DNA from 2 places in the Streptomyces durhamensis genome. Region 1 is predicted to be linked to the other one. Evidence: riboswitches for the same ligand, from Rfam matches in the RefSeq annotation. Region 1 holds a riboswitch; the other holds the start of a gene.

Evidence for each region. A riboswitch is a leader RNA that binds a small molecule or an ion and turns the genes downstream of it on or off. The one in region 1 is predicted to bind cobalamin.
Region 2: it holds a riboswitch for cobalamin, as region 1 does, so the genes downstream of both, IO33_RS0110935 (hypothetical protein) here and nicT (Nickel transporter NicT) in region 1, are expected to answer to the same signal.

The regions. Positions count from the first base shown of each region.
Region 1 covers NZ_JNXR01000043.1:19,224-24,416, forward strand. The annotation lists gene IO33_RS0139010 (alpha/beta hydrolase family protein) at 1-419, opposite strand, end outside; gene IO33_RS0139015 (flavin monoamine oxidase family protein) at 821-1,348, shown strand; gene nicT (Nickel transporter NicT) at 2,189-3,298, opposite strand; cobalamin riboswitch at 3,326-3,515, opposite strand; gene IO33_RS0139025 (ArsR/SmtB family transcription factor) at 3,595-3,954, shown strand; partial or broken gene IO33_RS44970 (PepSY-associated TM helix domain-containing protein) at 4,025-5,193, opposite strand, start outside.
Region 2 covers NZ_JNXR01000006.1:309,865-315,057, reverse strand. The annotation lists gene IO33_RS0110945 (PadR family transcriptional regulator) at 1-487, shown strand, start outside; gene IO33_RS0110940 (acyl-CoA dehydrogenase family protein) at 593-2,317, shown strand; cobalamin riboswitch at 2,396-2,535, shown strand; gene IO33_RS0110935 (hypothetical protein) at 2,631-2,972, shown strand; partial or broken gene IO33_RS52335 (hypothetical protein) at 3,005-3,228, opposite strand; gene IO33_RS0110925 (SpoIIE family protein phosphatase) at 3,389-5,193, shown strand, end outside.

The DNA.
Region 1 (5,193 bases):
TGGGCGCCGGAGGCTGACGGCATCCACGGCGCCCGGTAGTGACCGCGGGTGGAGGAGGCCGGGTACCAGAACGACACCATCAGCTCGCGCGGCTTGTTGCCGGGCACGTAAGGGTCCGTGCGGGACTTGTCGACGAGGTGCAGGCTGAACGTGCCCACGCCGTGGCGCCCGGTCGGTGCGGGCAGACTGAGCTGGAGAGCGGACGTGCTCGCGGGGGGCGTGACGGCCTGCGGACGGGCGGCCTTGAGCTGCGGCGGCGCCGCGTCGTGCTGGGGCGCCCAGGGGGTGTCGTCCTGGTCGGGCGAGAACCCGGTGGCGGTGGGCTTGTTGGGCGTCTTCCCGGCGGCCATCGCCGGCGTCATCCCCGCACCCAGGGCGATGGCCAGCGTACCCGCCGTACCGACCGCTCGGGCGATCACTCTGCGACGCGGGCGCGGGCGGCGGTGTTTCATGGGACCCCTTTGTTGAGCGACGATCGAAGAACTGGCGATCGGCTGTCGTACGCCGGTACCGCCGCAGTGGCCTACGGATATGGAGGCCCTGGCGTTCACCGTGGCGGCGGACGGACGAGCAGTTGATCCAAGCGACCAGGTGGGATCACCGATCAGACACTTCTGCCCGCCGCCGCCCCCCTCGCCGTAAGCGCACCTGTGGGCGAGTTTCGGTGACGCGCGCGATAGGACTTGAGGCAACGGAGGGCTTCGGCTGTCCCGCCCCCATCGAGTCAAGGCGTTCCGCCCACGCCACGCCGAGCTCCGGCGAGGGCGCCTCCCCTGACTTCGCCGCCGCGCCGCGTGCGGCTACCTGCGAGGAGCCGTCGGTGCTGATCCTCGGTGCAGGCGTCGGCGGCCTCACCGCCGCCTACGAACTGAGCAGGCTCGGCTGCAAGTGCACGGTCCTGGAGCCTCAGACCCGTACCGGCGGCCGAAACCGCACCGCCCGTAAGGGGGACAAGCTGTGCGAACTCGACGGCAAGGGCGACAGCCCGGTACTGACCCACACCTGCGCCTTCGACAAGGGCCTGTACCTCAACCTCGGCCCCGGCCGCATCCCGTACCACCACCGCCGGGTCCTGAAGTACTGCACCGACCTCGGGGTGTCGCTGGAGCCGTACATCATGGAGACCACGGCGAACGTCCTGCACCGCGCGGGACACACCCCGCCCGGCCGGCCCTGGCGCAACGGGCGCATCGCCAACGACACCCGCGGCCACCTCGCGGCCCTGCTGTCCGCCACTCTCACCGGGCGTGACGAGTTCACCGGCCTGCTGCCACCTGCCGCTCCGGCGGGCAGGAACTGGCGACGACAGCCGACTACTGCGTCAGCGACATCCCCCTGCCCCTGCTGAAGCAGCTCACCCTGACCGGTTTCTCCGCCGAGTTCCGCAACGCGGTGGAAGGGGTCGATCATGGACATGGACCAGACACGCGGGCTCGGCACGGACGGAATGTGCTCTGTGAGCGCACGATCTTGGGCACCCGGCCATGTGGGCCCGTCGACGCCGACGGGCACTGCTGAGGACCTGGCTGCCGCACAGAACTGGATGAATGAGCAGAACTCCACGATCAGGCAATCCAACGTGCTCGCCTTTCGTCGGCTCGCCCCACGGCCCGCAGACCGCCCACCACCTCCTCGAACTACTGGACAGGCGTTGGTGCTTGAAGTGAACAGAGCCCCGGGGCTGTGGCTGGCGGCGGACTGCGATCCTCACCAGTGGCACCGTGACCTGGCGGAGGCGGTCACGCGGAACCTGAGACGCTGACGCCCCAGCCAGCATGGCTCGGCAAGATCGCGTTACGAGTGCTCATATGCCTTGGAGGGCCTTGGGGGCACAGTTCGACCGGCGTCTCGCCGTCGGCGGGACTGTCGTGTGATGGCTCAGGTGCGGGGCTGGCATCGGTGTAGGTGAGCACGTCGTGACCAGAGGGTGACTGGCGCGCCGCCCACGGGATGGGCCGGCCCTCGTACGCGGACAGCTCCGCACGCATCCCCCGGTCTGCCAGATCCGTCGGCCCTGACCCGCCGCAGCCTCCACAGCCTGCTGATGGTGGGGCGGCAGGTCGCCCGACAGCACCCAGCCCCACCGAATCGGCAGGCGGTACAACGAAAGGCTCCCGCAAGGCAGATCCTTGCGGGAGCCTTTCTGCTGTCGGTGCCGTCGTCGGCGCCGGCTCCGGGCCGAGTCAGGTCAACCTGCCTCCGCAGTACGGGCGTTCCACCGCTCCTCGACCTTGGCCAGGCGCCAGTAGCCGATGGCCACGGCCCAGACGACCACGAACAGGCCGACGATGACGTAGCCGACGTTGTCCAAGTCCAGGCCCGCGATCCAGCCGGAGACGTCGTCACTCAGGCCCAGTTTGTCGTGCAGCACCCCGACCAGCTCGATCGTGCCGACGAAGAAAGCCACCGCGATGGACAGGCCGGTGATGGTGAGGTTGTAGAAGACCTTGCGGACCGGGTTGGAGAAGGCCCACTGGTAGGCGAAGTTCATGAAGGTGCCGTCGAGGGTGTCGAACAGGCTCATGCCGGCGGCGAAGAGCAGGGGCAGGCACAGGACCGCGTACCAGGGCAAGCCGGCGGCGGCGCCGTTGCCGGCCAGGGCGAGGAGCAGGACCTCGGTGGTGGTGTCGAAGCCGATACCGAAGAGGAAGCCGAGGGGGAACATCTGGCCGGGGCGGCGGATCGACTTGGTGAGCCGGCCCAGGATGCGGTTCATGAAACCGCGCGAGTCGAGGTGCGCTTCCAGCTCGGCCTCGTCGTAGCGTCCCGCACGCATGGCCTTGAAGACGCGGGCGATGCCGAACAGTGCCACCAGATTGAGAGCTGCGATCAGGTACAGAAAGCTGCCAGAGACCGTGGTGCCCACGGTGCCCAGGACCTGGTGTGCTCGCGAGTCATCGTTCATCAGGGTGCCGGCGAGCTTGGCGCCACCAGCGACCAGCGCGGCCATGGCGACCACCACGCCGGAGTGGCCCAGCGCGAACCAGAAGCCCACCGACACCGGCCGCTGGCCGTCGGCCATCAGCTTGCGGGTGGTGTTGTCGATCGCGGCGATGTGGTCCGCGTCGAAGGCGTGCCGCATGCCGAGGGTGTAGGCCGTGATGCCCAGTCCGACCCCGAACGCCTTGGTCCCGACCTCGTAATGCCGCGGCACCACGAGCAGGAAGAGAATCCCGAAGGCGACCACGTGCAGAGCGACGATCACGGCCAGGAGACCGGCGGTCCGGACGGTGTCCTCACGACGCCAGCGGAAGGAAGGGGCGGCGGCGGTTTCGGGCACGCCTGGGGACATGGTCATACGGTCACGCTCCAGCACCTCGTGGATCAGCTTCGTGCTGCCGTGGCCGGTCTCCTGGCTGACGGGTCAACGCGCCCGCCCCTGCCTTCCCGGCCGTGAGGCCAGTGGCAACGCATGGGGCGGGAACTCCCCGATCACAGTGGCGAGGGCCGCTCCGGACTGAGCCCCTGAGGGACTGTCACCGGTCTTCCCGAACACCACGGCCCGCCCACCCTAGAAGGCAGGAGGTCGAGGCTGCAAGGCTGCACAACTGATCAGATGTGGAGGCAGGAGCCGGTGACTGCGATGATGAGTCCATGCATCTCGTCCCCGCGGAACGTGCCGGGCAGCGGACCATCGACGGCCATCGGGTCTGCGACGCCATCGCAGCCGTCGGCGAGCCCGAGCGCGTACGGACCTGGGCCGACCGCTTTTCGCTGCTCTCGGACCCCGGGCGCCTGTCCCTCCTGCTCGCCCTCCACCAGGCGGGCCCCCTCGCCGTCTCCGACCTCGCCGTCGCCACGGGCATGCGGGACACCGCCGTGTCCCAGGCCCTGCGCCTGCTGCGGACCGCAGGCATCGTCTACGGCGAGAAGGACGGCCGAATCGTGCGCTATCGGCTCGTAGAGGGCCCGATGGCCGTGCTGCTCGAGCACTGCGTGTCCCGAGAAGCATGACGACATCCGCGGCCGCACGTGATCGCGGCAGGCGTCGCGCTACGCTCCCGCGCAGGTGCGGCCGCTCGGTTCAGGCGTGTGCGTGCCCGGTACGACGGCGTCCGATCCAGCCGAGGACGATGTCCACGGCGAGGAAGCCGGCGAGCGGGATCCCGAGCAGCGGGACGTGGTAGCCGACGACGGCGACCACCGCGACGCGGGGCACCAGCACGGAAACCGACACTTGTCGCCAGGCGCCGCGGGGAATCGGACGGCCGAAGGCGGAGCCGCGGCCGCGCTGCCACCACATGCGGTAGCCCCAGAGGATGAGGAGGACCAGGGCCAGGGCGAGACCGGCCAGCGCGATCTGGTTCACGAGGCCGAACAGAGTACCGGTGTGGGCGTCGATGCCCCACCGCGTCAGCTTCGCCAGTAGCGGGTAGTCGGCGAAACCTCAGCACGTCGGTCACCTTGCCGGTGGCCGGGTCGACGGCGATCGAGTCCTGCCTCTCCGGCCAGCTGCGCTGGATCTGCCGTACGACGTTGGCGGAGCCGGAGTCCGTGGGCGGCACGATTTCCACCGGGTCGGACAGGCCCTCGGCGCGGGCTGTCTTCAGTACGGCGTCCATACCCACGTCGGAGCGTGCGCCGGAGTGCGAGCCCATATCCATGCTTTTCATGTCCATGCCCGCCATGGAGTCGTGTCCCCCGTGCCCGCTGCTCACCGTCGCGGTGACGGAGGGGGTGGACTGGCCGAGGGCTTCGCGGAGGTCGCCAATGTTGGCCCCGGCGTAGGTGGACCAGGTCAGGGCGGTCGCCGACAGGAAGAACAGACCGGCCGCCGCCCAGACGCCCACCGTGCCGTGCAGGGTCAGGGAGCGCCGCCGTCCTGTGGTGCCGCGGACCTTGCGGCGGGCACGGCGGCGGCCGCACCAGAGCACCAGCCCGCCACCCGTGATCACCCACAGCCAGCTGGCGGCGAACTCGCTGTACAGGCGCCCGGTGTCACCGAGGTGCAGGTCGCGGTGGAGCTCGTCGATCCAGGTGCGCAGCGGCAGGGCGCCGGTGGAGCCGTACTGCTCCAGCGCGCCGCGCACCGTGCCGGTGCAGGGGTCCACGAACACGGCGAGCGTGTGGTCGGCGGCGATGCCCTTCACCCCGGACAGCAGAACGCGTGTGGTCGCATCCGGCTGCGGTGACGGCCGCACGGCGGAGATGGTGCCCTCGGGGTGCCGCGAGGAGCAGGAACGGGGCGACGAA
Region 2 (5,193 bases), on a different contig from region 1:
CGGCTACTTCTGGACCGCGACACACCAACAGATCTATCGCGTGCTCAAGCGCATGGAGAACGACGGATGGATCGACGTCCGGGACGTCCCGCAGCAGGGCCGGCCGGACAAGAAGGAGTACTCGGTCGCCGACCTCGGCCGGGCCGCGCTGTCCTCCTGGCTGCACGACCCGATCGAGCCGGAGAGCGTACGCCACGACCTGGCCGTGAAGATCCGGGGCGCCGCATTCGACGACCCGGCCGCTCTGATCCGCGAGGTGGAGCGGCACCGGCAGGCACACCGGGACCGGCTGGCGCACTATCTGGCGGGAGAGGCGCGGGACTTCACGAGGTCCGAGGCGGACGCGGCCGGTCCGCAGGCACCACCGGACGCGGAGCGGGAGCTCCAGCACGTCGTCCTGCGCGGCGGCATCGCGTACGAGCGGATGATGATCGACTGGCTCGACGACGTCCTTGCCACGCTGGCCCGGTTCGGTCCGGGCCGCTGATCGCCGCCGCACCGTCCGCAGGACCACCCGGTCCTGCGGATCCCGCCGGTCCAGCCGTCAGAGTTCCCCTTCCCACTCGTCCACCAGCCGAAAGGCGTCCTCACCATGGCCGACCAGCTGCTGTTCAACCCGCGCACCTACGATCCCGCGCACTTCGACCCCGAAACGCGCCGCTTGCTGCGCGCCACCGTCGACTGGTTCGAGGAGCGCGGGAAGCGGCGGCTGACCGAGGACTACCGGACCCGCGCGTGGCTCGGTGACTTCCTGGCCTTCGCGGCGAAGGAGAACCTGTTCGCCACCTTCCTGACGCCGTCGTCCGCCGCGGGGGAGGGGGAGCCGGACAAGCGGTGGGACACCGCCCGGATCGCCGCGCTCAACGAGATCCTGGGCTTTTACGGCCTGGACTACTGGTACGCCTGGCAGGTCACGATCCTCGGCCTCGGCCCGGTCTGGCAGAGCGACAACGCCGCCGCCCGCTCCCGCGCCGCGGAACTCCTCGCCCAGGGAGAGGCGTTCGCGTTCGGCCTGTCCGAGAAGGAGCACGGCGCCGACATCTACTCCACCGACATGCTGCTGGAGCCCGACGGCGACGGCGGCTTCCGCGCCACCGGCTCCAAGTACTACATCGGCAACGGCAACGCGGCCGGACTCGTCTCCGTCTTCGGCCGCCGCAGCGACGTCGAGGGCCCCGACGGCTACGTGTTCTTCGCCGCCGACAGCCGTCACCCCGCCTACCACCTGGTCAAGAACGTCGTCGACTCCTCCAAGTTCGTCAGCGAGTTCCGCCTGCAGGACTACCCCGTAGCCGCCGAGGACGTCCTGCACACGGGCCGCGCCGCCTTCGACGCCGCCCTCAACACCGTCAACGTCGGCAAGTTCAACCTGTGCACCGCCTCGATCGGCATCTGCGAGCACGCGATGTACGAGGCCGTCACCCACGCCCACAACCGCATCCTCTACGGCCGCCCCGTCACCAGCTTCCCGCACGTGCGGCGGGAGCTGACCGACGCGTACGTCAGGCTCGTCGGCATGAAGTCGTTCAGCGACCGCGCGGTCGACTACTTCCGCTCCGCCGGCCCCGACGACCGCCGCTACCTGCTCTTCAACCCGATGACGAAGATGAAGGTGACCACGGAGGGCGAGAAGGTCATCGACCTGATGTGGGACGTCATCGCCGCCAAGGGCTTCGAGAAGGACAACTACTTCGGCCAGGCGGCCGTGGAGATCCGCGGCCTCCCGAAGCTGGAGGGCACGGTCCACGTCAACCTGGCGCTGATCCTGAAGTTCCTGCGCAGCCATCTCCTCGACGCCGTCGAGTACCCCGCCGTGCCGACCCGCCTCGACGCGGCCGACGACGACTTCCTGTTCCGGCAGGGACCGGCCCGCGGCCTCGGCTCGGTGCGCTTCCACGACTGGCGGCCCGCCTTCGACGCGTTCGCGCACCTGCCCAACGTGACCCGACTGCGCGAACAGGCCGACGCGCTCTGCGAGTTCGTCGCCACGGCCGCCCCCGACGCGGAGCAGAGCCGCGACCTCGACCTCGTCCTCGCGGTCGGTCAGCTCTTCGCCCTCGTCGTGCACGGACAGCTCGTCCTGGAGCAGGCCGCTCTGACCGGCCTCGACGAGGACGTGCTCGACGAACTCTTCGCCGTCCTCGTACGGGACTTCTCCGCGCACGCCGTCGAACTGCACGGCAAGGACTCGGCAACCGAACAGCAGCGGGACTGGGCGCTGGCGTCGATCCGGCGGCCGGTCGTCGACGCGGCACGCACGGAGCGGGTCTGGCAGCGGGTCGAGGCACTGTCCGGAGCGTACGAGATGGCTCCGTAGCCGCTCCCGCGCATCGGTGGCCGAGCCGCGTGGGCCCGGCCACCGGTCGGCGCACTCGCCGTTGATGAGATGATGACCAGCGACAAAAGGCGACGGCGTTCCGAGGAAGCCGGTGTGAATCCGGCGCGGTCCCGCCACTGTGACCGGTGAGCCACTCCCCACAGCGGGGCGAGTGGCACACCGGAAGCCAGGAGACTCACGCGGTCGCCTCCTCGAGCAGGACCGGGGCGGATCTCCCCGGGAGGGGAGTGGCGCCGTGCCCGGAAGGCCGACGGCAGGGACATCAGGCAAGCGCGTGGAGGCCGGCGGAACGGTGCCGTGCCGTGTCGTCGTGTGCCGGGACTGCTGCTGTGGCAGCCCCAAGGTGACCGGGGTCGATCACGCGGCGCAGACCGCGCGGCTGCGGGCGGAGGTGCCGATGCGCGTCTCCGACTGCCTCGACGTGTGCGATCGGGCCAACGTCATCGTCGTACAGCCCTCCGCCGCGGGCCGGGCCGCCGGGGCGCGGCCGGTGTGGCTCGGGCTCGTCAACGACCCGGACGCCACCGAGGACATCGTCACCTGGGTGCGCGCCGGTGGCCCGGGGGTGGCGCCCCTGCCGGACATCCTCGACCTGTACGTCTTCACCCCACCGCGGCGCACCGCGGGTTCCTGACGCTCGGGCCGTGGCAGGGGGCCTGGTGGCGTGACCTCCCGGGCCTTCTGCTTCGCGAAGGCGAGCCGGCGCAGGATCGCGGGTCGATGTCGCGTTCCGCGGCGGCGTCCAGCGGCACGTGCAGCAGGATGGAGGACGCCGACACGTCGGCCCGGTCGGCCGGCCCCAGCAGGGTGCCGAGCGTGGCGAGCGACGTCGCCAGGTCGTTCCCCCTGATGGTGCGGCCGTCGACGACACCCGCCACCAGGCGCTTGCCCGAGCGGACGGTGCGGTTCCCACGGTGCGTCCCACTGGCCCTCGCAGGTCCCGTGGAGCATCGTGGAAAGGGTGGCTGACCTGCAGGAAGGACGTTTCCCCTGACCTTCTCCGTGGGACCGGTACGCCGGTGAGGTCAGCAGGTGAAAGGAGCCACTGTGATGAGCCCAGCGCAACAGCCTCCACAGCGACCGGGTGGTCCGAAGGACGCGGACTCGGGCCCGAGCGGCCTGATGGATCTGCTGGGCGTCGCCGCGGTGCTGCTGGAGGCCGACGGGCGGATCGACATGTGGAGCCCGCAGGCCGAGCAGCTCTTCGGCTACACCGGCAGTGAGGCGGTCGGGCAGTACGCGGCCCTGCTGCTGTTGCAACCGGAACACCGGGATGCGGCGATCATGCTGTTCGCCGAGGTGATGGAGACGGGCCGGGGCTGGGCAGGCGCGTTTCCCGTCCGGCACAAGGACGGCAGCACCCGGATGGTCGAGTTCCGCAACATGCGGCTGACCGACAACATCGGCGACCACTACGCCCTGGGACTGGCCACCGACAGGAGCACCCTCCGCCAGGTGGAACGGGGCGTGGCCCTGTCCACCCGGCTGGTCACCCAGGCGCCGATCGGGCTGGCGATCCTGGACACCGACCTGCGGTACGTGGTGGTCAACCCCGCCCTGGCGTCGATGCACGGCGTGGCCGAGGCCGAGCACGTTGGCCGCAGATTCGGCGAGATCCTGCCCGGTGCGCCCTTCCAGGACGCCGAGACCGCCATGCGGCGGGTCCTGGAGACCGGAGTCCCCGTGGTCGACCGGCAGGTGGTGGGCCGCACACGCGCCGACCCGGAGGGCGACCACGCCTGGGCGGTGTCGTTGTACCGGCTGGAGGACCAGCACGCGAACGTCCTGGGCGTCGCCAACGTGGTGGTCGACGTCACCGACCGGTACCAGGCGGCCAGGAGGGCCGACCGCGCCCAGCAGCGCCTGCGCCTGGTGGCCGACGGCTCGGCCCGCATCGGCACCACCCTGGAGGTGGAGCGCACCGCGCAGGAACTGGCCGACGTCGTCGTGCCCGGCCTGGCCGACATGGTCTCGGTCGACCTCCTGGACTCGGTGCTGCAGACGGGCCGCACGGACGTCGGCGAGGGCCCGCCGCTGTTCCGCGCCCTGGCGGTGAAGACCGCCTACCCCACGGACGCCGCTCAGGCGATCGTGCCGCCCGGCCGGCTCACCACGTACCACGCCGACCACCCGGCCGCGTACTGCGTCCGCACCCGCAAGCCCCATCTGATCACCCACCTGGACAGCGGCGACCACACCCGGATCGCCACCGACCCCGAGGCCGCCTCCCTGCTCGCGCGGGCCGGTGTGCACACCGACATCGCGGTTCCCCTCATCGCCCGGGAACAGGTCATCGGCGTCATGGGTCTGGCCCGCGCCCGTAACCCCGTGCCCTTCGACGAGGACGACCTCGCGCTCGCCTGCGAACTCGCCTCCACCGCAGCCCTGAGCATCGACAACGCCGTCCTCCACCACCACATCCGCAGCGCCGCGGAAACCCTCCAGCGCAGCCTGCTCCCGCAGCTCTCGCCCCGGCACCCCGGCCTTGAGGTCGCCGCCCGCTACCGGCCCGCGCAGGCGTTCAGCGAGGTCGGCGGCGACTGGTACGACGTCATCCCCCTGGAGGGCGACCGCACCGCACTCACGGTGGGCGACGTCATGGGCAGCGGCATCCCGGCGGCCACCGCCATGGGACGCCTGCGCACCGCCACCTCCACCCTCGCCGACCTCGACCTCGGCCCCGCCCGGATCCTCACGCACCTCGACAAGATCACCAGCGGCCTGGACCCGTACATCGCCACGTGCGTGTACGCGATCTACGACCCCCACCACGCCCGTCTGCAGGTGGCCTCCGCCGGCCACCTGCCCCCGGTCCTGATCCGGGCCGGCGGACCACCGGAACTCCTCGACCTCCC